3 regions of the Paenibacillus sp. FSL L8-0494 genome follow, and region 3 is predicted to be linked to each of the others. Evidence: riboswitches for the same ligand, from Rfam matches in the RefSeq annotation. Region 3 holds a riboswitch; each other region holds the start of a gene.

Region 1 (8,258 bases), 5.7 Mb from region 3:
ACCTTCCACCGTGAACAGCGCGGGAAGTCCATGGTTACCTCCAAGCTGGACTCTATACCTGGTATAGGTGAGAAGCGCCGTAAAGCGCTGCTTAAGCATTTCGGATCGCTTAAGAAAATTAAAGAAGCCTCCGTGGATGATTTCCGTACACTTTCTATTGGAGAAAAGCTGGCAAGACAAATTCTTGATGCGCTCAAGGACGAAGAGCCAACCTCATAGCAATGGTGACAAAAGAAAAAGGGTATCACAGCAGCGACTAAAGCTGCTATGATGCCCTTTTTTAAAATTTGGTTATAGGATGTACACTATTTTATTTTCTTAAATCAAAGAAGAAGGCTCCACCGGCTTAGTCTTCTGTGGTGGATTAAATCGATAGACGATGTAAGCGACTATGAATGGCATAATAATCGCGAAGATACCCGCGCCTACATTTACGCTCTCCTTCATAAAGATCAGCGTAGCGCCCATCAGGATGCTGTCAAACACGACGTGGCTGAACATGACAGCAATAAATCCGTAACGAAGGAAAATATAACTGAACAGCAGCCCGATTACGGTCAGCTCAATCGGACGGGAGCTGATGGGATAGATCGGATATAACGTATGGCCAAACGCCCAAACCAGCGTGGTGATCAAGCAAGCGACGAAAGTGTTTCGGAACACCTTTTTCAGCATAGGGATTCCGAAAAAGCGATAAATGGCTTCCTCAGATAAACCAGCGAGCCATGCGACGATAGGCAGAAGCCAAGCATATCTCATGTTATAAGGAGACTGGGTGGCGTCTGTAGTAGACCAATTGTGCAAGGTAAACGATAATATGATGAACATAACCGTCTGCACCCCTAGCAGAACGAAAGCCCACATGTATCCAGCCCGGATACTATCCAACACATATTGTCCATAGCCGGGCTCTTTGGCGCGGGGCCAAGGGTTCATGCCTCCCTCTTTTCGCCATAGGCCATTGCCGCCCACTAAAGAGAAGTAGAGCAAGGAGGACATCAGCAGGCTGTACAAAGCATAAATGATAAACATAATGACAGAGGTAATCTGTGCTTCTAGCCCTTCGCCTGTTGATTCAGGCAGCATATTATAGGTGCTGATCATCATGATTACAAAATAGGCTGAGCTTAGGAATACCCCACGTTTAAAGGAAGTATGCTCTCTTCTAAGAATACTGTAGACGAGTGCCAGAATTCCTAAAATCAGTGTGGGTATACCGTAACCGAATAATGTCAGCTTTTCCGCTAAAGAGGTCTGTCCTTGTACGTAGGAGGTATGCCAAGCCGGTGCAGTGAATCCGGCATTAAAGCTGGAGACCTGCTCTCCACTGAAATCAAAATAATAGTGCAATAAGGATTCGCCGACCTGAACAGTGCTATCCGTATACACCAGCCCATGGCTTCCTGTATTCGATTCAATTTGTAGCTTGGCAGGATTTACTTCCCATTCCTGAAGCCAAGGACGAGCAAGATTCTCCTTCTGCGCTAGAGTGAGGTCAGCTCCCTTGTCCTCTTTTGCACCAAAGGAAACAATGCCAGACCCCTCTTCGGAGGCAACTTTTGCAGCCTTTGAGAAAGCGACAATCTCGCCGGTATACATATTGAGGTCAACGATGATTTGCGGCTCTTGATCCGCTGACGGAGTAAGCGTTGCACGAAAGACATCAAAAGGATATTTTTGATCCAATTTTTTCTTGGTATAGTCCTCCACAAGCTTCTCGCGAGACATATAACCATAAAAGGAAGAGTCCGTCTCGTAAAGTACATTCCATTGATCGTTTGGTGCTTCGGTGTAATTGAGCTTTTGTTCTGCGAATAATACGGCTTGGTCACGGGCTTCTGCCTTGCTAATGACGGTGGTATCTTCCCCTGTAGAGCTGCTTAGCAGCGAAGGGGAAATCTGAAACATAATAAATAGAATAAGACCGATAATGCCCGAGATGATGAGCCTCTTGGAGAGGGCACGTTGCTGTAGGGGCTGGCCGACGGGATTCATGTAACGCCTCCTTGTTATGTACTGACAATGTTATGTTCCATTATAGTATTAGTGCCTGGCTGGTTACAAAAAACATTATATGTTCTTTTTATGGGTAATAGAGATAGTATAGAATAGTCATGTGAATTTATACCATGAATTTTATCGTGTTCGTTTGTGCACGAATGGTGAGAATCGGTGTAATTGCAGGGAAAACACGGAAAAGTGATGAGAAAAGGCACTCCTTTTGATGCAGTCTCTTTAAACCGCATTTTTTCATGTGAATGAGCAATAATTGTGTCTTTGTGAATTCACTAAATAACGTATATAATTTGTATGCAATTGTATAGTAGCCGAATTTCTGGTGAAAACGGGGGAACCATAAGAAGTGATGAAAAGTGGAGTGTACAAGATAAATGGCACTTTCATCAGGGGTGAATTTCGTTCTAGGAACGAATAGGGCAGCCTGCACAGTCCGAATCCGTCAGCTAACCTCGTAGGCTAATTTACTGCAGGAACCAAGTTAGCATTGGTTTTCCAGTGCTTTTTTTGTTGGAATTTTTGATAAGAAGGTGAGCATAGTGGCTTCACAGTTTCGCAGGATTTCTGAATTTAAGTTTCTGAAGCTCTCGCCGCCGCAGATACTGGTGCTTGGTTTTGCATCGATTATTCTGATAGGGGCCTTGCTGCTTATGTTGCCCATTTCAAGCACAAGCGGGAATTCCGTGGAATTTATTGATGCATTATTTACTTCAACTTCGGCAACCTGTGTAACAGGGCTTGTTGTGCTGGATACCGGAACTTCGTTCACGATTTTTGGGAAAACCGTAATTATGATCCTGATCCAGATCGGCGGCTTAGGTTTTATGACCATGGCCACTCTATTTTCACTGGTGTTAAAGCGTAAAATTTCTTTGCGGGACAGGCTAATCCTACAGGAAGCCATGAATCAAGGCTCTATGGAAGGAATTGTGCGACTGATCCGGAGAGTCCTTATATATTCTCTTGTCATAGAAGGCTGTGCCGCTTTGCTGCTGTCTATTCGCTGGGCTTTTGATATGCCACTTGGAAAAGCGATTTATTTTGGCGTATTTCATGCGGTGTCTATGTTTAATAATGCGGGGTTCGATATTTTTGGGGATTTTCGCAGTTTAACTGATTATGTATATGATCCGCTTGTGAATATTATTGTGATGTTTCTGATTGTCTCCGGCGGGATTGGTTTTATTGTAATGTCAGATCTGGTGGAGTTTCGGGTAATCCGCAGGCTGTCTCTACATAGTAAAGTTGTCCTGTCCACCAGCACAGGGCTGATTCTGATCGGAGCTTTGGTTATTTTTATATTCGAGTTTACTAACACTCGTACCCTGGGTTCACTGAATTTTGGCGGTAAAATATTATCGGCCTTCTTTCAATCCGTGTCTCCCCGTACGGCTGGCGCGAACACAGTAGATATTGCTGGACTTCGGCAGGCTACACAATTTTTTATAGTGATTCTTATGTTTATTGGTGCTTCTCCGGGCTCAACGGGCGGCGGGATCAAGACAACAACCTTTACGATGATGATTGGTGCTGTAATTGCTATGCTGCGTGGACGGGAAGATGTTGTGTTGTTCCGTTATCGGCTGGCTCAAGAGCGCATCTACAAGGCATTAACGATCACGCTGCTGGCTTTGTTGTTAATCGCCTCTGTGTCGATGATACTCTCCACAACTGAAGACAGTAATTTCTTGGCAATCTTGTTTGAGACGACCTCCGCCTTTGCTACGGTAGGACTGACTATGGGGCTAACTCCGGAACTGTCAGCGATCGGTAAGATTCTACTCTGTCTGACGATGTTTGCAGGTCGGCTGGGTCCACTAACCTTAGCGTATGCACTCGGTCCAAAACAGGGTAAACCACTGTATAAGTATCCGGAAGGTAAAATAATTATTGGATAGGAGTTAATTAGAAATGAAAGCACAGCAATTTGTAGTAATCGGCTTAGGTCGCTTTGGTTCAAGCCTGGCGCTTGAGCTGATGGAAATGGGCTACGAGGTGCTCGGCATTGACCACCATGAAGAACGCGTGGAGGAAATGAGCGATCAGCTGACGCATACGGTAGTAGCAGATGCTACAGATGAGGGAATTATGCGCTCGCTTGGTGTACGGAACTTTGATTGTGGGATTGTTGCGATTGGTGACAATATGGAGAGAAGCATTCTGGCGGCCATTTTGTTAAAGGAGATTGGAGTCAAGCAAGTGGTGGCTAAGGCAATCTCCATCCTTCATGGCCGCGCACTGTCGCGGCTGGGGGTTGATCGGGTTATTTTTCCGGAGCGGGATATGGGGATTCGTGTGGCACACCAGCTGGTGACGCCCAATTTGCTGGATTATATTGAACTGTCCAAGGATTATAAAATTGTCGAGCTGACCGTGCCATCCTGCATGAACGGCAGAAGCTTGTCCGATTTAAATACAAGAGCTAAATATGGCTGCAGCATTGTTGCCCTAAATAGGGAAAGCGGAATAATCGTCGCTCCAACTGCCCATGATTATTTAAGTGAAGGCGATGTTATGGTACTCATTGGTCCTAATGAAAGTATTGACCGTTTTGAGAGTGAAGTTGTGAACCAAGAATCATAGTAAAAGAAGCTGACTCAAAAGTAGTGAATTCTACTTGGGGGCAGCTTCTTTTTTATGGAGTAAAGAGTAGGAAAATTAATGGATTTCACTATGCCATATGACTATAGATCACGCGTAGTGATCTGTGCTATTGGGGTGTGTGGTGGGCGAGTTACTAGGTGTGATATTCGTACGGCTGTAGTAGATGATTTGTGGTATCTGTGACAGTGGACTATGGGCGAGATGCGTTCTTTGTTTGTACGATGTACAGAGTGGGTGTGAACTAATTAGAGAAAACTTCCCTGAAAACAGCCGCTATTCGCTCTAAATGAACGACATTAGGGAATTCCTCCCTAATAAACAGTGGGATTCCTTTATTAGTTACTCAATCAGCCGATAATTAGGGAAGTTTTCCCTAATTATAAGTCTGCTGAACAGAAATCTCTAAATTTCAGGGAGAAATTCCCTAATTACGCAATAAGTGCTTCACTTATTGCCTCATCTGGAGATCACTAGGTGCGCACCTTGATTCATTTGGTCCGGCTTTACTGCTCACGTTCTGTCAGAAACATCTCTTCGGTTACTTGCACCAGACTGCGAGCCGCCGTGCTCATGCTTCCATCGTCACGGTAAATCAGGCAGGTGGTCCGTTGAGTCTGCTCCAGCTCCTTGATATGTAAGGACACCAGTCCGCCGCCGTTCAGCAGCTCTGGACGCAGATAAGACTTTGGCAGCAACGCAGCCGCTTTGACAGTCGGAAGCAGCCGCACGATGGCTTCGAAGGAGTCAATCTCCATGCGCACATCGGGATCAATCCCGCAGCGCTGGAATAGATCGTCCGTCAGGCGCCGGTACCAGGTACCCTTTGAGAAGAGAATCATAGGCAGCCGGGATAGATTATCCATGGTTAGCTTGGAAGAAAAATTTAAAGGATGCTGCTCTGAGACGACCAGTCGCAATTGATCCTCAAACAGAGAAATGCAGCGTAACCCAGGTTCTTGAATAGAGGAAGCGATCAGACCTACATCTGATTTCCCCTCACTAACTGAGGATACGATCTCATGCGTTCGGCCTGTAATCAGCTTCAGCTCTGCGGTCGGATATTTGTCCATATAAGCGTTAACCAGCGGCGGAAGCGTGGTCTGCAGTGAGGTAAGACTAGCCCCCAAGGTGACAAGCCTTGGCTCCCCCTCTTTGAATTTAGAAAGGGCTTCCAGAAACTTGGAACGCTGCTGCCGTTGTTCAAGCGCATAGGAATAAGTGAGACGCCCAACCTCGGTTAACTCCAGTCGTTTGCCATAACGATTAAACAGTGCGACCCCCAGACGTTCCTCGAGTTTAGAAATTTTGCGAGACAAGGCGGGCTGGGATAGATTGAGCTGGCGTGAGGCCCGGTTTAAGCTGGAATGTTCCACAACTGCTGCAAAAACATCTAAATCGTCAAACATATATTGAGGTTCCTCTCCTAATGCGATGTACGATCAGTAGTGATGAAATTCATAGCCGTAAGAGTAACTGTTCTTATTACATAAGGAAAATCAGGTTATGTCGGAAAATGTTGTTTCGCTAAATGAGAATTATTATCATATAAAATCTATTCTTATGCGTTTATTGTATAACGTTTAATAATTAGATTGCAATTCCCTTATAAGCGAAAAAAGAGTAACATGAAAAGTGACACAAGATATTCACATTTTGTGAAAAATAAAACTAAGTCCGGTAAACTCTAGGATAACGGTAAATTAAGGAATTATGTCATTGGATTGTCAACGTTATCCTGTGTCAAATGTAGTTCCGGCGGTGAATACCCATTAATGAAAACGCTGTTTTAATCGGAAAGGGGTTACTTTGTATGAAAGGATTTTATTCCAGAAAGATTCATTCCTTGCTAGGCGTTATCCCACTTGGAGCCTTCTTCATTGAGCACATGATGACGAATTTTGCGGCTGTAGAGGGTGGCGCTTCCGGTTTCACTGACAGCGTGTTATGGCTGAACAGCTTACCGCTCGTCTTCTTCCTGGAATTGTTCGGTATATGGCTTCCTCTGCTGTACCATGGGGTATACGGACTTTATATTGCGTATCAATCCAAGCCGAACTTGAACCGTTTCAACATTGAAAGAAACTGGCGTTATACCCTGCAACGGATTACAGGTATTGTTACCTTTATCTTTATCGTCTGGCACTTGTTCCAAACACGGGTTCAGGTGGCAGTGGGTAATGTGGAGCACGAAGAATTAGGCGGTCTCATGCACGATATCGTGACTCAGCCACTTCTGCTGACACTGTATATTATCGGTATCGTTGCTGCATGCTTCCACTTCTCGAACGGTCTCTGGTCTTTCTTAATCAGCTGGGGAATTACCGTCGGTCCTCGTGCACAGCGGGTATCTTCTTACCTCTGTCTTGGCATATTTGTCTTAGTAACGTTCATGTTCCTGATTTCGCTGGTTACTTTCCGTGACAGTGAATTTCAAACTGCAGCAACTATTGCCCAGTCCATAAAGACCTTCATTTAATTTAAGAATCCTTTCTGATATTTTCGATAAAAGGAGTGAACTATCATGGCAACATCCGATATCATTATCGTGGGCGGCGGTCTGGCCGGCTTGATGGCTACCATCAAGGCAGCGGAAGCTGGTGCGCATGTCCATTTATTCTCATTAGTTCCTGTAAAAAGATCACACTCCGTATGCGCGCAAGGCGGCATCAATGGCGCGGTAAATACAAAAGGTGAGGGCGACTCCCCTTGGGAGCATTTTGACGACACTGTCTATGGCGGTGACTTTTTGGCGAATCAGCCGCCGGTTAAGGCGATGTGTGAAGCTGCGCCAGGTATCATTCACCTTATGGACCGGATGGGCGTTATGTTCAACCGCACACCGGAAGGTCTGCTCGATTTCCGTCGTTTCGGCGGAACGAAGCGGCACCGTACAGCTTTTGCCGGCGCGACAACAGGCCAACAGCTGCTGTACGCGTTGGATGAGCAGGTGCGCCGCTGGGAATCTGAAGGTCTCGTAACTAAACGCGAGAACTGGGAGTTCCTTTCGGCTATCATCGACGACGAAGGTGTATGCCGCGGCATCAGTGCCCAGAATCTTAAGACGATGGAGATTGAGACTTTTCCTGCGGATGCTGTTATTTTGGCAAGCGGCGGGCCGGGTATTATTTTTGGCAAAACAACGAACTCCGTTATTAATACAGGGACAGCTGCAAGTGCGGTGTACCAACAGGGTGTACATTATGCCAACGGAGAATTTATCCAGATTCACCCAACCGCTATTCCGGGAGATGACAAGCTCCGCCTGATGTCGGAATCGGCACGTGGCGAGGGCGGCCGTATCTGGACTTATAAAGACGGGAAACCGTGGTATTTCCTCGAAGAAAAATATCCGTCCTACGGTAACTTGGTGCCGCGCGATATTGCTACACGTGAAATTTTTAATGTGTGTGTGGATCAAGGGCTGGGCATTAATGGCGAGAACATGGTGTATTTGGACCTCTCTCACAAGGATCCGAAAGAGCTGGACGTGAAGCTTGGCGGGATTATTGAAATTTACGAAAAATTCATGGGGGATGATCCCCGTAAAATACCAATGAAGATCTTCCCGGCTGTACACTATTCTATGGGCGGCATGTGGGTTGATTACAATCAAATGACGAACGTTCCTGGTCTTTTTG
Region 2 (8,258 bases), 530 kb from region 3:
GGCGGGTATATCAGGATCTGGAGAACGAAGGTTTGCTGCGAACGCGACAAGGAACAGGTACCTTTGTATCCCATGTAGGTGACGGAGCAATGGAAGAATATAAACGGGAAACGGTTGGCAAAGCACTTGAAAGTGCAGTGGATATCGGCCGATCGGTACATTGCAGCAAGGATGAACTTGAACAGATTTTTATGGAGATTGTAGAACGCAAGTATAGAGAAAAGGATTGAGAGGGGGGCGCTTACTCATATGGTACAGATGGCTATAGAATTGCGGAATGTACTTAAACGGCGGCGAAACAAGACGATAGGGCCGCTGACCCTGAATATGCCTAAAGGATATATTACAGCTTTGGTAGGTCAGAATGGTTCCGGCAAAAGCACACTGCTGAATCTGCTGATGCAGCTGACTAATCCAGAGGAAGGCGAGATATATTGGTTTGAGAACAGGTATGATAGTGGGTTGTCTCTGGAGCTTCGCCAGACCATTGCCTATGTTCCTGAAACGTCAATTACTGAGGAGAACCACTGGAATGCAGAGGAGGCAGCTCGATTTCGGAAGTATTGGTATCCAAATTGGGACGATCAATATTTTCAGGAGCTGATGGATCGCTTGGAGGTTCCGTATCATATGAGACTTTCGAAGATGTCTAAAGGGGAGCGTCGGAAATTCGAAATTGCTGCAGCACTTGCGGCGCGGCCAAGTCTGCTGCTATTGGATGAACCTTCATCAGGTCTTGATCCTTTTGCCTGGAAGATTATGATCGAGACACTTCGTAAATATATGGATGAGAACAACGCAACGATCATCATCTCCACACACATTGTGGATGAGGTGCGGCGGCTGGCGGATTATATCGTCCTTATGCATCGGGGAGAACTGCTGGGCATGGCTGAAAAAGACAGTCTGTTCGGTGCTTGGACCGAGGTTTGGGTGAATGCTGCGGATGAAGAGGAGCTTGCGGAGTTATCGGCTGAGTTGCCAGGAGGCTTGCACTTTACAATGGATACACCGGGTGTAGCTTCTTTTATCATAGAACAATTTTCTGAAAACGAGAAACGCATTCATAACTTGGGCGTAAAGGTTATCAAGAGCCGCAGTTTGGAACTGGACGAAATATTAAGTTTATGGACACAGGGTCATCGTCCTATTCTAATTGACCACAAGAGAGGGGACTAGAGAAATGGAAGCCTTAAAGCTGGAAAGTGTAGTTAAGCAATATGGAGAAAAAACCGCAGTAAACGGAATTAACCTAACTGTAGGTAAAGGGGAAATTTACGGATTACTGGGGGCGAACGGCGCGGGAAAAACAACCACGATGCGTATGGTACTCGGCCTAATCTACCCTGATGAGGGCAAAATTTTGTATAACGGGAAGCCTTTCAACAGTGAACTGCAGCAACTTATGGGTTATCTGCCCGAAGAACGCGGACTATATCCTAAGGTGAAGATCAGCGATCAAATCGTTTACTTAGCCCGCCTGCGTGGGATGTCAGCTAGTGATGCAGATAAGAGCTTGCGCTATTGGCTGGATCGATTTGAGGTTCCGGATTATTACAATAAAAAGATAGAAGAGCTTTCCAAAGGAAATCAGCAAAAAATGGGCTTTATCGCCGCTGTCGTTCATAAACCGCAGATTCTGATTCTAGATGAAGCTTTCAGCGGGCTGGACCCAGTAAACGTGGAGCTGCTGAAAGATACGGTCAAAGAATTGCGTGATTCGGGAACAAGTATCCTTTTCTCTACGCACCGGATGGAGCATGTAGAAGAGCTGTGCCGTAACATTACGATTCTCGATCGTTCCAATACGGTCGTTCAAGGGGATATCCGCACGATCAAGAATGGCTACCCGCGGGAAGAAGTATTGCTGCGTACAGCTAATGAGGTAAAAGGTCTGGAGTCCATCGCAGGCGTTACAGCAGTGAAACGGCTGGAGCGTGGGTATCTGTTATCGATCAGTGAGATCGGTGCAGCACAGCGTATTTTACAGCAGGCGATAGCACAGGGTGAAGTGGAGCATTTTGAAATCAAGGAACCTACGTTAAACCAAATCTTTATCAGAGCGGTGGGTGAATCTAATGAATAAGATGGGGACAATTATCGGCTTTACCTTTAAAAATAAAGTTAGAACGAAATCATTTATGATTACTACTTTGATTCTAGTATTATTGCTCAGCATAGGGATGAATCTTCCCTATATCATCGATCAGTTTAAGGGTGATTCGGCCAAAAGTGAAGTTACTCAAATTGCTGTGATTGCTGAAGAGGGAAATCAGGTTGCAGAATTGTTGAAGGCTTATACTGCGCCAGAGGGCATGCCACAGGCTAAGATAGTACAATATGCTTCTGCGGATGATGCCGAGTTAAAGAAAGCATTAGATGAAGAGACAGTAGAAGGTTATGTTACTTTTGCAGAACCTACTGGTGAAGGGCTTCCACCCGTTACTTATCACAGTAATGATGGAGAACTAAACGGAGATGTTCAAGTTTATCTTCAAAATGCACTTCAGCAAGCAAACACACAATTCATCGTTGGCGACAAGCTGACCTCTGAACAGATTGCTGCAATGTCAACACCAGTGCAGATTACTACACAACAGCTTAACGCAGGCGGTGGCAGTGAAAGCTCTCAGGAGGACACTCCGGCCATTAACTACATTATCGTATATGCCATGCTTATGTTGTTCTTTATGTCCATTATGATGACAGGCAACATGATTGCCGCTGAGATAACCTCTGAGAAAAGCTCGCGGATTATGGAGATTCTCATTACAAGTGCCTCACCTTTAGCGCAAATGTTCGGTAAAGTTATCGGTGTTTTCCTAGTAGGAATATTGCAAATTGGGATCTTTGTCGCAGCGATCGTCGTCAATTTGACGCTCCCGCATAACGCAACCGTATTGGCGGATTTTGATCTCGATTTAGGCCAGCTCAATATTAACTTGCTGCTCTATGGATTTGTCTTGTACGTATTTGGTTACTTCCTCTATGCCTTGATGTATGCGGCTGTAGGTTCGATTGTCAGCCGTACGGAGGATCTCGGTCAGGCGGTAATGCCAATCATGATGTTAGGCTTCGTAGCGTTCTATGTTCCACTGTTCAGTATCTCCAATGCCGATACTCTAGTGGTTAAGATAGCGAGTTATGTACCTTTCACTTCACCATTGACGATGCTGCTCCGAATTGGTGTCGGTGAGGTGGCGATCTGGCAAGTCATTGTATCGCTGCTGATCCTGCTTGTGACTACCTTCATCTTCGGATGGCTGGCAGCCAAGATCTATCGTACCGGCGTACTGATGTACGGCAAACGCCCAAGTATTAAAGAAATCAGAAAAGCAATGAAAGCATACAAGATCTAAGAAGGCCTCATATAACTTTTAAGGAGTGCTAATGATGTCTACAAGCGAACAATATACCATTATGCTTTTAATGAGTTCGGTATCACTGGCTTCGGTTAGTAGAATGCTTCCGGATGGCTCCACTTTTATGGATTTCGTTCAAGGCGTATTGACCGGTGTTGCTATAGTGGGGATGTTGGCAGGATTGTGGATGTACAGTAAGGCGCGTAAGAGTAAGGCGCGTAAGAGTAAGGCACAATAGTAGGTACTGAATTTTCGGGGGGGATCCTAACAGCCATTTATGGTTGCTGGGATATCCCCGTTTTTGCGTTGGCAATCTCTTTGTATACGAGCTGATATAGCTAACGGACCCAGCAACACTTAAATGCAACAATCATCGAGATTTGGCAAGATATCGGACACAATAGTCGCTATTGGCATGAAAAACGGTGAATTAGTAGCTCTTTTAACCAAATAGTTGCACTGGAGTCCGATACTATGCTCAAAAGGCGATAAACGTGCAAATAATGTCATCTGGGTCCGTAAGCCTTGCCTTGGTGGAAGATGATTAGGGCCTGCTTGAAGACGATCCGAGACGCTCATCGCTCGGGATTTCTACTGGAGTCCGAACGCCGGCCAAATTTGAGGAAAAGCTTCAATTAAAGGCTCCTGAGTCCGTTAGATGCTTCATGCGCTTAAAGATCGTCTGAATTCTAGTCAGTGACTAAATTATAGAAAGATTTGCGCTCGTTCGTATATCCGCTTGGGCGGTCATCTGCTCCCGTACAGCTCTAAGCTGTGCTTTCAGTGCAGGAACACTTTTTTGCAGAATAATGCTTATTTGAGAAAGAGGCAGCTTTAAGCCGTACCACAATACCTTCACAAGCTGTTCCTCCCAAGGTAATCCCTTAGCCGATAGAAGAGAGCGCCGGGCAAAAGAATCAGCACACTGGCGAATACAAGTGCGGTAAGCGTGGATAGAGAATAACTGAGGGTCGAAGTTATCCTGACGATATATTTTATGAAGCTCTGTGAAGGTGCGGATAGTAACCTTGTCTGCCTCATTAGATTGTTCTAATAACATGGAACTGAGTACGTAGACTTCATTAGTATACTTTTGAACACACTCTGCAAATTTAGCACTGTAGGTGGACACGGGAGGTAAGGGGTCAGGCATGGTGAACACGATCCTTTCAGAATGAGAGATTTGCTTGAATCTATAATATAGAAAAGTAAGAGATGGATTTATTGATAAGATCGGCGGTGTCTGGTTCCGGGCAACTGTGTTTCTGCTGGGAGGCAGTGGATAAAGCTTTGGAAGGTTTGTAGTAGAGCCGTTCACTTCTGGAATTGCTCCCCCCAGCTGCAACACTGTACAGACGCCCTTGCTGAATATGCCCTGCCAAGGATTTACCCTGGAGCTTGGCCTTTAAATCCTGCAAAGCACCCTGAACTAGCTCAAGCTTAACCTGCTCCCAATCTGAACCTTCGCGGCGGACCTTATCCAGCGCTTCCTCAAGACGGCAATGACAGATAGCCCGTAAAAAAGAACTCCATTTAATGAGATCGAAATTTTTGGTGTTGGCAGAGATTAGACAAGCCCCCCAACTGCAACCTCCCTTACAGGTGAGCTTCAGAATACCATAACGGCAGCCTTCAGCCCCTTCCATTCCATAGTGAATAGGCTCGGGTTCATCCAATACAAATACTTCAATGCGGGATAGTCTGCGCTGGTCCATAGTAGGGTTCCTCCTTAGATTTCCAACAGCTTTAAGTCTACATGATGAGTGACACTAGCCTTTTCTACACAAGCGAGCATTTCCATTTTATTCTCACAGACTGCGGTATGCTCTAGCCATAGTCGGAACTTCTCTTTCCGTATAACAGATAGATGTAAGGGAAAGGTGCTGCGGGATCTCAAGACATACCAACCGGCGCTTACATCTTTCCAAGGCTCCTTGAAGGCTGTAAACCACGGGAGTTTTTGATGCGATGACCAATCCTGCTGCTGTTGTTGTTCTCGAATTTTTTTATATATTTCATATACAATCTTAGAGTCTAAACAGTCTTTACAAGAAGAAGGTGTACTGAATTGGCGAAGGGCTTGGATCTGGTTCTGGCCAAATGCATAACCTACAATGTACCTGTGATTATTTTCTTCGAACCACAAGGCCCCGAAACAAACGTAATTTAGACTTATCGGCTCAAGCAGCCCTTGATGTATCCCTAAATAATAGTGCTTCAAAACATTCACCCCATCCAGCGTGCTATCACCTAATAGGCTCAGGTAACGCAAAAACCGCAGCAAGAGGAGGACCTCTGCTGCGGTTTTGGATTACAGGCAGATATACCTGGGCCAAAGCGTGGCGGATCAAGGGTCTCTCTCTTTACGCTTACGAGGTTAGCTGTCGGATTCGGACGGTGAGAGTCGCCCTACCTATTGAGACTTACGCAGTCTCCTTTGGATTCACCCCAAGTAGGCCAGGTGGCCTGATGGTTCCCCCGTTCCCTGCGAATGCAGGAACTCAGCGTTGATTGTTTTTCATGAATTAGATTCAACCCGAATCATACTCTTTTCAAGATTTTCTGTAAAAAACGGAAAATGTTCTTTTAGAGCGATTTTAACCATATCCTGCCGACTACGACTGAAAAACGAGGTAAATAGGTATTTATGGCGTGTTATCGCGCCTCTTTCTCGCTCAACCTCAGCTTCTTGCGTTTCTACCTATAAAGGGAATTTGCAGTATTTTCGCTCTAAAAAGGTGAATAAAATCACATGGGTTATAGATAGCGATTAAACGCTCGAAACTCGAGTAAACAAGAGATATAGAGAGATTAGATATCAAGTAAGCGCTATCTAATGGGAAAATAGTTTTTAATTTGCATTATTTTGGCATCATTCAGGTTTTACAAGTCTTCGTGCATAAGAGTATGATTACTCCTGTTTCAACGACAATCGAATATTTGATCCGCTTAATTTCCGATAAGGAAAGCGGGGGAACCAACAATCGGCAGCCGATGTGAGAGTCGGAAGCTGATTATGGGGTGAATCCTGTAGAGGGTGCGAGTGAGCTCGCATCTATACAGGTAGGGCGACTCTCACCGCCCGAATCCGACAGCTAACCTCGTAAGCGTATGGAGAGAGGATGAGTGCAATGTGACCGCTAGCGAGCCACAGAGGAGATCCTTTGTGGCTTTTTGCTGTGCTCTTAGAAGCAAAGCATTTATGGAGGCCTCCCCCAAGAGGTCGCTAAATTCATCATTAGCGGTATTTGTAAGGCAGCGTCTAATGACGTGACACAACCGAGCTTTAGGTTGTGCCCGAAAATGACGATAGGTCAACATCCTTTCGGAGATTTTCGTTGCCTCCTTGTTGTAAATGAGCAGGAGGAGAAAAAAGAGATGACGGATCAGAATGAATATGTGCTTGTATGTGCGCCTACAAAGGCGGGAGAACATTTCATTAAACTTCTGAAGTTCAGGGGTATTAAGATGGCGGGATTAACCAACAATCTGGCTGAGAAAGCTTTACTAGAGGAGCTCGGAATCGAGCAGGTTATTCTAGTGGATACCCGCCATCAGAGCACTTGGTTTCGCCCATCGTTCCCGGTAGGCAGGGTATATCTGTTTGAGAGCAGCTTTCCGCTTTGCTGCCGCTATATTCAGATGTGCCGTACCTGGACGACACAGCCAATTTTTGTGATTACAAGTTCTATAAATCCTAGATTGGTCTATAAAAGACTTGGTGCGAGCTATGTAATCTATTCCCATAGTGGTGATGCTGATTTTCTAATCGATAGATCACCTCATCAAGGATAATGGAAGGAGTGCGGAAGATATGATGGATCTGTATATGGTGGCTTCGTTAGCTGTAATTTACGGGTTATTTTATGGCTTTATGCGCTGGTGCGCAGGTGTAGTTGAGGATACGGGGAGGGATAAGCTGTGATTCTAGTAATCGCTGTTACCCTACTGTTGTTTATATATCTGGTTTACGCGTTGATTCATCCTGAGAAATTTTAAGGAGGGGCATTCATGGGCATTTTGCAAATAGTCGTCGTAATTGTAATTCTCATCTTGTTGGTCAAGCCGATGGGGACGTATTTATATCATGTATTTTCTAACGAACCGAATCGTACGGATCGCTGGTTTGCAGGCACAGAGAAAGGTATTTATAAGCTGATCGGCCTGAAAAAACGGGACGGAATGTCCTGGAAGAAGTATGCACTCAGCTTTGTTTTAACTAATATCGTACTGGTTGCTTTCAGTTATATTTTTCTAAGATTACAGCGGGGATTGCCGCTGAACCCGAATGGAATTGCCGATATGGAACAGACGCTTTCATTTAATACGGTGATCAGCTTTATGACCAATACGAACCTGCAGCATTATAGCGGGGAGACGGGACTATCGTATTTTTCACAAATGGCAGTCATCACGATGATGATGTTCACGTCTGCAGCGAGCGGATTTTCTGTTGCGGTTGCTTTTGTCAGAGGGATTACAGGACAGAAATCAGTCGGAAATTTTTTTGAGGACTTCGTAAAAGCACATATTCGTGTATTCATTCCATTAGCTCTGCTAGTTTCATTGGTGCTGGTAGGATTGCATGTGCCACAAACGCTCAAGCCATCGCTTGAGGTCACTACACTCGAAGGGCAGACGCAACAAATCGCTATCGGTCCAGTCGCTTCTTTGGAGTCAATTAAACACTTAGGTACGAATGGTGGCGGCTTCTTCGGAGCCAATTCAGCGCATCCTTTTGAGAACCCTAATCCACTTACGAACGTTCTGGAGATTCTCTCTATGTGGATGTTGCCAGCCTCTTTGCCATATATGTACGGATTGTTCGCTAAGAACAAACGTCAGGGCTGGGTGATTTTCACAGCAATGATGACCTTGTTCGTTCTGCTGCTGGGG
Region 3 (8,258 bases):
AGCTTGTGGATGCCGGCAGAGTTACGATCAACGGAGAGCCTGCTGTGCTGGGCAGTCAGGCTGTTCCGGGCGATGATGTGCGAATAGATGGTATAGCGCTTGAAACCTCAAGCCAGACGGTCTACATTGCTCTAAACAAGCCGGTAGGGATTACATCAACCACAGAACAGCATATCAAGGGGAATATTGTCGATTTTGTAGGTCATCATGAGCGTATATTCCCGATTGGTCGTCTCGATAAGGATTCGGAAGGATTAATCCTGCTTACCAATGATGGCGACATCGTTAATAAAATTTTGCGGGCGGAAGGCCGGCATGAAAAAGAATACGTGGTTACCGTGGACAGACCCATTACGCCTTCTTTTATTACCGGCATGTCCAGCGGTGTGAAAATATTAGGCGAGAAGACGCTGCCCTGTGAGGTAACGCGTATTACGGAGCGTGTCTTCCGTATTATTTTGACAGAGGGCAAAAATCGCCAGATTCGTCGTATGTGCAGCGCTTTTGGGTATGAGGTTCGAAAGCTGCAACGCATTCGGATTATGAATATTCGCCTGGGGGCATTGCAAACGGGAGAATGGCGTGAGCTGTCTGCTGATGAGAAGAAAGAGCTTGGAGCTACGCTGAACTACGAGTTACTGTAGGAGTGTCATTACAATAATACAGTTCCATATAGAATGTAGTACTGCAACAAAAAAAAGAGCTGTCCGGGGTCTAAGACCTTTGGACAGCTCTTTTTATTACCTTACGAAATCACTTATTCAGCAGAGGGAATAATCCCTGTAAACTCTTTGGTTTCTTGATATTTTCGAATAATGGAAACCTCTACCCGGCGATTCTTGCTTCGACCGGTAGCTGTGTCATTATCGGAAATAGGATGATACTCGCCGTATCCAATCGCACTAAATTTGCGTGGATTTAAATTCGTGTTCTGCAGCAAAATCTTCATGAACTGAAGTGCCCGATCCGCACTCAGATCCCAGTTGGATGAATAGTTGCTATTAGAAATCGGAATATCGTCGGTGTGCCCTTGCACTACTACATCATAATCCGGGAATTGCTGCAGCATCGTTGAGATGGATTTAGCTAATTGCCGCGAATCATCCTTAACAATGGCTTGGCCAGAAGCGAACAATGCGTTATCACTGATCGTAATCATTAGCTGAGATTGATTAAGCTTCGTACTGAGCAGATCAGTTAGGCCGTTGCTCTTAATATATTGATCGAATTGTTTCTTAAGCTTCTCTAAATCCTCTTGTTCCTTTTGTCGTAGCTTTGCCATTTCTGCTTCTTCAGCTTTCTTGGAAGTAGAGCTACCCATCTTATCATTTTTCCCTAGATCTTCTTGAGTCTTACTAGGCATTGCTGCCCGCTCTTCAAGAATACCTGTACCGCCATTAAGTGCGGAACTGAAGGCCTGACTCATCTCTTCAAATTTCTTGGCATCCGTTGCACTCATAGAATACATAACGATGAACAGAGCCACCAGAAGAGTCATGAGGTCGGAGTAAGGTAACAGCCACGATTCATCGGCATGTTCTTCATGCTCTTCGTGTCTAGTCTTTTTGCTCACCTGATCCACCGTCCTTCTCATTTAACTTAACGCGTTGCGAAGGTGTTAGGAATACAGCAAGCTTCTGATTGATGGCAATAGTAGATACACCGGACTGTATGGACAAAAGACCTTCGACCATCATCATTCGAACTTCGATTTCTTGTTTGGAGAGACGTTTCAGCTTATTAGCAATAGGATGCCATAATACGTAACCTGTAAAGATACCAAGCAATGTGGCGATGAAGGCAGCCCCGATTGCCGCAGCCAGTTTGTTCATATCACTCATATCAGCCAGAGCGGCGATGAGACCGATAACCGCCCCGAGCACCCCGAGGGTAGGAGCATACATACCTGCCTGTGAGAAAATGAGGGCTCCTGCTTTATGTCTATCCTCTGTGGCGTGGATATCCTCCATGAGGACATCGCGGACAAAATCCTGATCATTTCCATCAATAATCATCCGCATGCCGTTTCTGAGGAAGTTATCTTCTATTTCATCGACCTTTGATTCTAGAGCCAACAGACCTTCACGCCGTGTGATAGAAGCCCATTCCATGAACATAGTGATTAATTCGGGTTTACTGATTAATTTCTTTTTGATAAAAATCATTTTGAACAGACTTGGAATCTTTTTGACCTCGTTGAAAGGAAAGGCCATGAAAATAGAAGCTGCCGTACCCACCAAGATAATAACGTAAGCAGCGGGTGTGGCCAAAGCATGAAGTGGAGCGTGCTTGAGGATCATGCCCCAGATTACAGCAACCAAACCAAAAATTAAACCAATTATTGTTGAAATTTCCATTTTGCACCTCGTCCGTGAGATTTAAGATGTGTTCCGACAATGCCGCGTATATCATCCTTGAAACAGCGGCAGGGCACTCTGTGCGAAACCGAATTAACGTATATTCTTATTTATCGACATCATTCGGTTTTTTGTGAAGTCATTTTTTCGGCTATAATGGATAAGGTAAGTAATTATTCATCTGTGAAGAAAACGGAGTGATATACGTGGGTGTAAAGCATGGTAGAGATTACGGTGAAATTCTAACCGATTTGACCGAAGCCGTCGGACGAATTTCCGATGGATATTTATTTTTTGAGATGGATCCGGACGAGTGGCAGGAACTACCCCAAGAATCAAAGCTGGAGGTATGGGAAGCATTGGCTGAGGATCTTTTCTTCGCGCTGGGTAATGAACCTATGATTGAAGTGGGGAGCGGCGTAATTATTTACGATAAGGACACGCACCGCATTAATATTCTAGTTGGCGAAGAGGATTTGGCTTCAGTAGTTTTGATTTAGGCAGAGGAGACGTCTGGACGTAATTTGCCCGTAGTTAGTAGCCCGTGTTAAAATTGATAAAGCCGAGTTATAATCGCTGGGATTTGTGAATACATTTAATCGAAAATATCGCCTTTATCCTGGCACATCCCTTGGACCTCAGAAGCTAAGGGATGTTTTGTTTAACGCCTAAGACAAGTAAAGGGAACTACGCACTTTACTGCAATTTTTTGTAAGGGAGGAAACGAATTGTTATTTACGGAAGAGGAACTGCGTGAGGAGATCACCAAGCTGGAGGGCTGGAAACTGGAAGATAATGTTATGGTGCGAAAATATATGTTCAGCCAATATATGAAGGGCATTGCGTTCGTTGATGAAGTAGCCACGATTTCAGAAGCCTTCGATCACCATCCACATATTACGATTGATTATAAAACAGTTACCCTGCGCCTGAAATCTAATGAAGAAGATGGGATTACAGCTCTAGATCTTCGAGAGGCGCATGAATTTAATGAAGCCTTTGAAAAAAATCATTAGTTTAGCCAAAATCATAAAATAAACGCCCGTGCACAGATAGTCACCTATCTCATACACGGGCGTTTTTGGTTGCTTGGCTGGTTACTTTTTCTCTGAGAGCCAGAGTGCGACGTTGGCGATCTCTTCAGGAGCTAGCTTCTCCTTAAAGGAAGGCATTTGGCCACGTCCTTTGGTGACGATGCTGTAGATTTCCTCAGCGTCATGCTGACCGCCTTCATTCTGAAGACTTGGTCCAACTCCACCTTGAAGCTGATCGCCGTGACAGGTGATACAGCTGGCTTTCACGGTTGCTTCTGCCTTTGCGGCGTCCAGTTGAACTACCGGCATCGTGGGCTTATTTTCTTCTGCTACCTCTTCTTTACCCGGAAGTGTAAACATGAGTACTACCGCAAAGGCACAGGCGGCAAAAAACAAACCGCTCATGATCCATTTCTGCATCCCAATTCGTCCCTTCTATGTAAGCTGCTCCCTACATTATAGCTTATGGTGAAGCGTTATCATAGGGTTTGTGACAAAAAAATGAACGAGAATACAATCATTCTTATGAAATATCTGGTATTTAATATCATTTGTCATAGACCATGCAATAAAAAGGTTTGTCTCCTGTAGGTGTGCGGCGTTCATACGTATCTGTAATCGTAAATCCACATTTTTGATAAGTTCGAATGGCGCGTTGGTTCCAGGTCAGGACTTCCAGATCTATCTCACGATCAGGATAACGACTCAAGGCTGTCTGGACGATGGCATCTACGAATAGTTTGCCTAAACCATGGCCGCATAGATCGGGGCGCATCCCAACTCCTAAACGGACGACTCCTTCCATCGGGAACAACTGTGCGAATCCGCACAAAACCTTATTTTCATTTAATATGGAGATATATTGTTCCTCCCGGAGCTGCGGATCACCAAACTCGATGCCAAGAGCCTGCATCTGCTCCCACGGCATCCAGCCATAAATATTATATGGGGGCGTATAGCTCCACTTACAAATAGCTTCTCCGTGAATTGCCTCCATAGGAACAACATGAAAAGTTACCGAGGGGTTTATCATAAGGTCAACGATCTCCTTTCACGAGGACATTGCTATATTACTAATTATATACAAAATGGGGGAGGTTCGACTCAGAAACTTTATATGAGGGGAATGTTTTACAAATTATGAGAGGGGTAAATAAGTAATAAGACAAAAAAACAAGCTCTCCTCCAAGAGTACCTTGGAAAAGAGCCTATGTACGTTATTTATTGCACATCATCATTGTCTTCCGATTCAGCAGCAACCGATTGGTAAGCGTCTGTGCTCATAATGCGCTTGGCACCAACGTAGCGTTTCACGTAGTAGCTATCACTCAGAGAGCTAATCGTAACACCGCGTGAGGTAGAAGCGTGTGCGAACTTACCTTCACCGACATAAATGCCGACATGGGAGACACCTTTGCCACTTGTATTGAAGAATACAAGATCTCCGGCTCTTATATCATCACGGGAGATTGCTGTGCCCATTTGATATTGGGAACCTGATTGGTGTGGAAGGTTAATGCCAATCTTATCAAACACATACATTGTAAATCCGGAGCAATCAAATCCGTTAGTGGATATACCGCCGGATACGTATTTAGTACCGATGGCCTTGTCAATCACTTTATCCATTTTGGAATCTGCGAAAGCGCTTCCTGCTCCGATGGTGAGGATGATGGAAAAGCTTAGTACTGCTGCTGCTAACTTCTTCTTCAAAAGTGTATACCCCTTCCAAATGCCTACGAGGTTAGCTTAAGGGTTCGGTTGAAGGTCCCCTATGACCCCTCTATATAATGGAGGTCAATTCACCCAAAGTTGGTTCCCCCGTTTTCCTAATAGTTAGGAAACTCGGCTCATACTGTTGATTAGGATTAGCTTGTAATCAATACATGACAAAACCTTTGTAAATAACAACTTAATGATTACAAAAATGTTACTAAAATCTCACTGCGCTAATTGTAACAAACAGAAAGCCGCTTGGCAATCGTTTTTAACATATTAATGCAGAAAAATTGGAATTTTTACGGTAGAAAGGCATATGTAAGCGTTAATAATGACCTAATTTTTAATATAATTGCAATTTTTATCAAATAAACGTGTTTCAATTGGGCTCTAATAGTGTAAAAATATATTATGGAATAAAGAAAAACCCGAATTTGATTACGGGCATAATCAGATTCAGGTTCATATAGTTGTAATTGTGAGGTTATAGTTGTGAGGAAGGTTTCAATCGAAGGCTACAGCTTGATAAGCTGAAGTACTCATTACTCTTTTAGCGCCAACATAACGATTGGCCCAGTAGGCCTGACTGAGTGAAGTGATGGTCACTCCACGCGAAGAGGACGATTGTGCGAATTTTCCGTTTCCAACATAAATGCCGACATGGGATACTCCATTGCCAAGTGTGTTAAAGAACACTAGATCACCAGAACGCAGATTGCTTTTGGATACAGCAGTTCCAACGCTATATTGAGCTTTTGATGTACGAGGTAAAGTAAGACCCACATTCTTGAATACATACTTTGTAAATCCAGAGCAATCAAATCCGGCAGTGCTTGTACCTCCGGTTTTATAGGCAACTCCAATAGTCTTTGAGATTACAGAGTCCATTTTAGAGTCGGCAAAGGCGCTTCCTCCACCAATAGATAATGCCATTACAAGTCCTAGCGCCGCAGCGACGCATTTTTTTCTTAAATTATGTCTTTTCAAAAGATGTACTCCTTCCAAGGCCTGCGAGGTTAGCTTAAGGGTTCGGTAGAAGATTCCCTATGATCCCTGTAAAGCGAGATCAATTCACCCAAAATATGGTTCCCCCACTTCCCGGTGCAAAGGAATTAGGCGTGTTAAGCACCAGAGAATGACGTTTCGACAGTTACACTTACGATAAATACATTTAGTTATGTAGGAATCGTTTCAATTGATTACAAAATTGTTACTAATAGCACAGGACTTATTGTAACAGAGCTTTTACGATTTTGCAAATACTCTTAAGTTATCCGTAATGAGAAAAAGTCCCAGCTCCTGAATACAGGAATTGGGACCTTTTTATTATGTCAAATAAGGTTGATTTATTGTGGAAATGCTTTGCTACGCCATAGATGATATTGTGCAGAGATTCCCCACATTTTTAAGAGCGTAGAAGGTAGTGGTGAGATTTGCCGTATTATAAGTGCCGGTAGGCCGGGACAGAACAGACCCGTCAGTCCGCACACTAGCAGTAAGAGCAGGCCTCCCGCCCCAAGTACAATGGAAACACCTATAGCAGGAATCAGTGACCGCAAGCAGATGATCAGTGAGGAGAACATTCCTGTACCGCCGGTGTAACCAAACTGCATATATAGAAGAAACAGGCGCACGATAAAAATATATATAAGCCATGCCAATACGTATGGTACTAAATGAAGTAACAAAGCGTAGTTAAACAAAGAGGATAAGAACAGCCCGTACATTTTTGGAGCAAGCCAGTAAAGCGGCAGCAGGGTCAGCACCCATTCGATTAGGCTAAAGACTAAGACAGGTAGTCCATAGATCTTCATGCCAGGGAAAAAGAACAGTCCACGCTCGCCCTTTCGCTCCTGGTGGAGCTCATGCAGCAATCCTGCCCTTATGAAAGGGGAAAGCAGAAGTCGCAAGACAACAAGCGCCAGAAGCATCCATAACCAAGTGCGTATCGCAGGGTCCGTATTCAAGCTGAACTGTCCCTCGATATAATACAACAGTCTGCCCATACCGCTGCCTCCGGCGTCTTTATCCGGATAGCGCAGTAGAATTGGAATAATAGCAGATCGGATGAAACCATACATAAAGTAGCCCCAGAGCAGTCGGTAGATGAAGAGCAGAATTAAAATATAAAATTGCTCCTTCATGCTTTGCCAGCCGCGGGTTATCGATGTTCTCACAATCATTCACCTCACCAGACAAGAGTTCCGAGCACGGTTTCAAGTAGTTTAGTTACACTTAATGTCCAGCGAGAGAGCGTCTTGGGCTCTATTTCCGCCAGCCTAAAGTTGTTTAGATGTTTGCTCTCCAATAAGATGGAATGTTCAGGGTCAATCTCAGCAGAGAGAAGAGGCTTATCGCTTAACAATTGAAACGTAGTCTCTGCTCCTTCACCGTTCCAGACCCGCTGCACCGAAGAGCTGTCGGCGAATGTGAATTTCACGGGAACATCAACGTAATGGCTCCCTTTGTTTGAAATCTTCACTAATGATTCGTAGCTTGGGGCATCGCCGCTGTTATTTTTTTTAAAAGTAATCGTATCTACTGAGAAGTCAGGCGCTCCATCACCATAAATGTAATCATCGAAATAGGCCTGCCATGATTTTTTGGTTACCTTCTCAACGACTTTCTGAAAATCTGACGTAGCAGGATGCTCGAAACGGAACTTACGAGCGTAGGAGGACATGATGTTGTTCATTGCTTTGGTACCTACCTGGCGTTCGATATCTTTAAGTACAAGCTTGCCGCGGATATAAACATTTCGGCTATAGGAATCCGCCCCTGCATATTTCCACGTTTCCAGATTTAACGGCTCAGGTATAGTTACCAGGCTGGCCTGTAAAGGCAAATTAGACTTGATACCGTATTCTTGCTCCATAAGTCTGTCTTCGGCATAGGAAGTGAAGCTTTCATCCAGCCAGGCCTCCTCGAATTCATTACTGGCTATCATACCGTAGAAGTATTGATGGCCGATTTCATGAATGACGGTTCTTTCAAGTGAGGTATCTGGAGAAGAATCCGCGGCCCCAAAGGCTGTAATAAGGGTAGGGTATTCCATTCCTCCAGCACCGTTGCCCTCCTTAGGTGGGACGACAATAGACAGCGTAGAGTAGGGATAAGGACCATACCATTTGCTGAAGTAGGTCAGGGC

Evidence for each region. A riboswitch is a leader RNA that binds a small molecule or an ion and turns the genes downstream of it on or off. The one in region 3 is predicted to bind cyclic di-AMP.
Region 1: it holds a riboswitch for cyclic di-AMP, as region 3 does, so the genes downstream of both, NYE35_RS26145 (TrkH family potassium uptake protein) here and NYE35_RS00540 (C40 family peptidase) in region 3, are expected to answer to the same signal.
Region 2: it holds a riboswitch for cyclic di-AMP, as region 3 does, so the genes downstream of both, NYE35_RS03005 (hypothetical protein) here and NYE35_RS00540 (C40 family peptidase) in region 3, are expected to answer to the same signal.

What each region holds. Positions count from the first base shown of each region.
Region 1 is NZ_JBBOPQ010000001.1:5,786,719-5,794,976, reverse strand. It holds gene uvrC (excinuclease ABC subunit UvrC) at 1-219, shown strand, start outside; gene NYE35_RS26150 (CPBP family intramembrane glutamic endopeptidase) at 319-1,995, opposite strand; cyclic di-AMP (ydaO/yuaA leader) riboswitch at 2,316-2,493, shown strand; gene NYE35_RS26145 (TrkH family potassium uptake protein) at 2,556-3,914, shown strand; gene NYE35_RS26140 (potassium channel family protein) at 3,928-4,599, shown strand; gene NYE35_RS26135 (LysR family transcriptional regulator) at 5,124-6,026, opposite strand; gene NYE35_RS26130 (succinate dehydrogenase cytochrome b558 subunit) at 6,431-7,096, shown strand; gene sdhA (succinate dehydrogenase flavoprotein subunit) at 7,142-8,258, shown strand, end outside.
Region 2 is NZ_JBBOPQ010000001.1:641,118-649,375, forward strand. It holds gene NYE35_RS02970 (GntR family transcriptional regulator) at 1-230, shown strand, start outside; gene NYE35_RS02975 (ATP-binding cassette domain-containing protein) at 250-1,179, shown strand; gene NYE35_RS02980 (ABC transporter ATP-binding protein) at 1,184-2,086, shown strand; gene NYE35_RS02985 (ABC transporter permease) at 2,079-3,359, shown strand; gene NYE35_RS02990 (hypothetical protein) at 3,394-3,600, shown strand; gene NYE35_RS02995 (hypothetical protein) at 4,063-4,515, opposite strand; gene NYE35_RS03000 (hypothetical protein) at 4,556-5,077, opposite strand; gene NYE35_RS03005 (hypothetical protein) at 5,092-5,646, opposite strand; cyclic di-AMP (ydaO/yuaA leader) riboswitch at 5,715-5,879, opposite strand; cyclic di-AMP (ydaO/yuaA leader) riboswitch at 6,299-6,488, shown strand; gene NYE35_RS03010 (hypothetical protein) at 6,741-7,157, shown strand; gene kdpF (K(+)-transporting ATPase subunit F) at 7,284-7,361, shown strand; gene kdpA (potassium-transporting ATPase subunit KdpA) at 7,374-8,258, shown strand, end outside.
Region 3 is NZ_JBBOPQ010000001.1:108,650-116,907, forward strand. It holds gene rluF (23S rRNA pseudouridine(2604) synthase RluF) at 1-644, shown strand, start outside; gene motB (flagellar motor protein MotB) at 758-1,573, opposite strand; gene motA (flagellar motor stator protein MotA) at 1,557-2,357, opposite strand; gene NYE35_RS00520 (hypothetical protein) at 2,564-2,857, shown strand; gene NYE35_RS00525 (4a-hydroxytetrahydrobiopterin dehydratase) at 3,086-3,373, shown strand; gene NYE35_RS00530 (c-type cytochrome) at 3,455-3,811, opposite strand; gene NYE35_RS00535 (GNAT family N-acetyltransferase) at 3,939-4,424, opposite strand; gene NYE35_RS00540 (C40 family peptidase) at 4,613-5,104, opposite strand; cyclic di-AMP (ydaO/yuaA leader) riboswitch at 5,110-5,252, opposite strand; gene NYE35_RS00545 (C40 family peptidase) at 5,615-6,043, opposite strand; cyclic di-AMP (ydaO/yuaA leader) riboswitch at 6,101-6,239, opposite strand; gene NYE35_RS00550 (hypothetical protein) at 6,457-7,287, opposite strand; gene NYE35_RS00555 (M1 family aminopeptidase) at 7,299-8,258, opposite strand, start outside.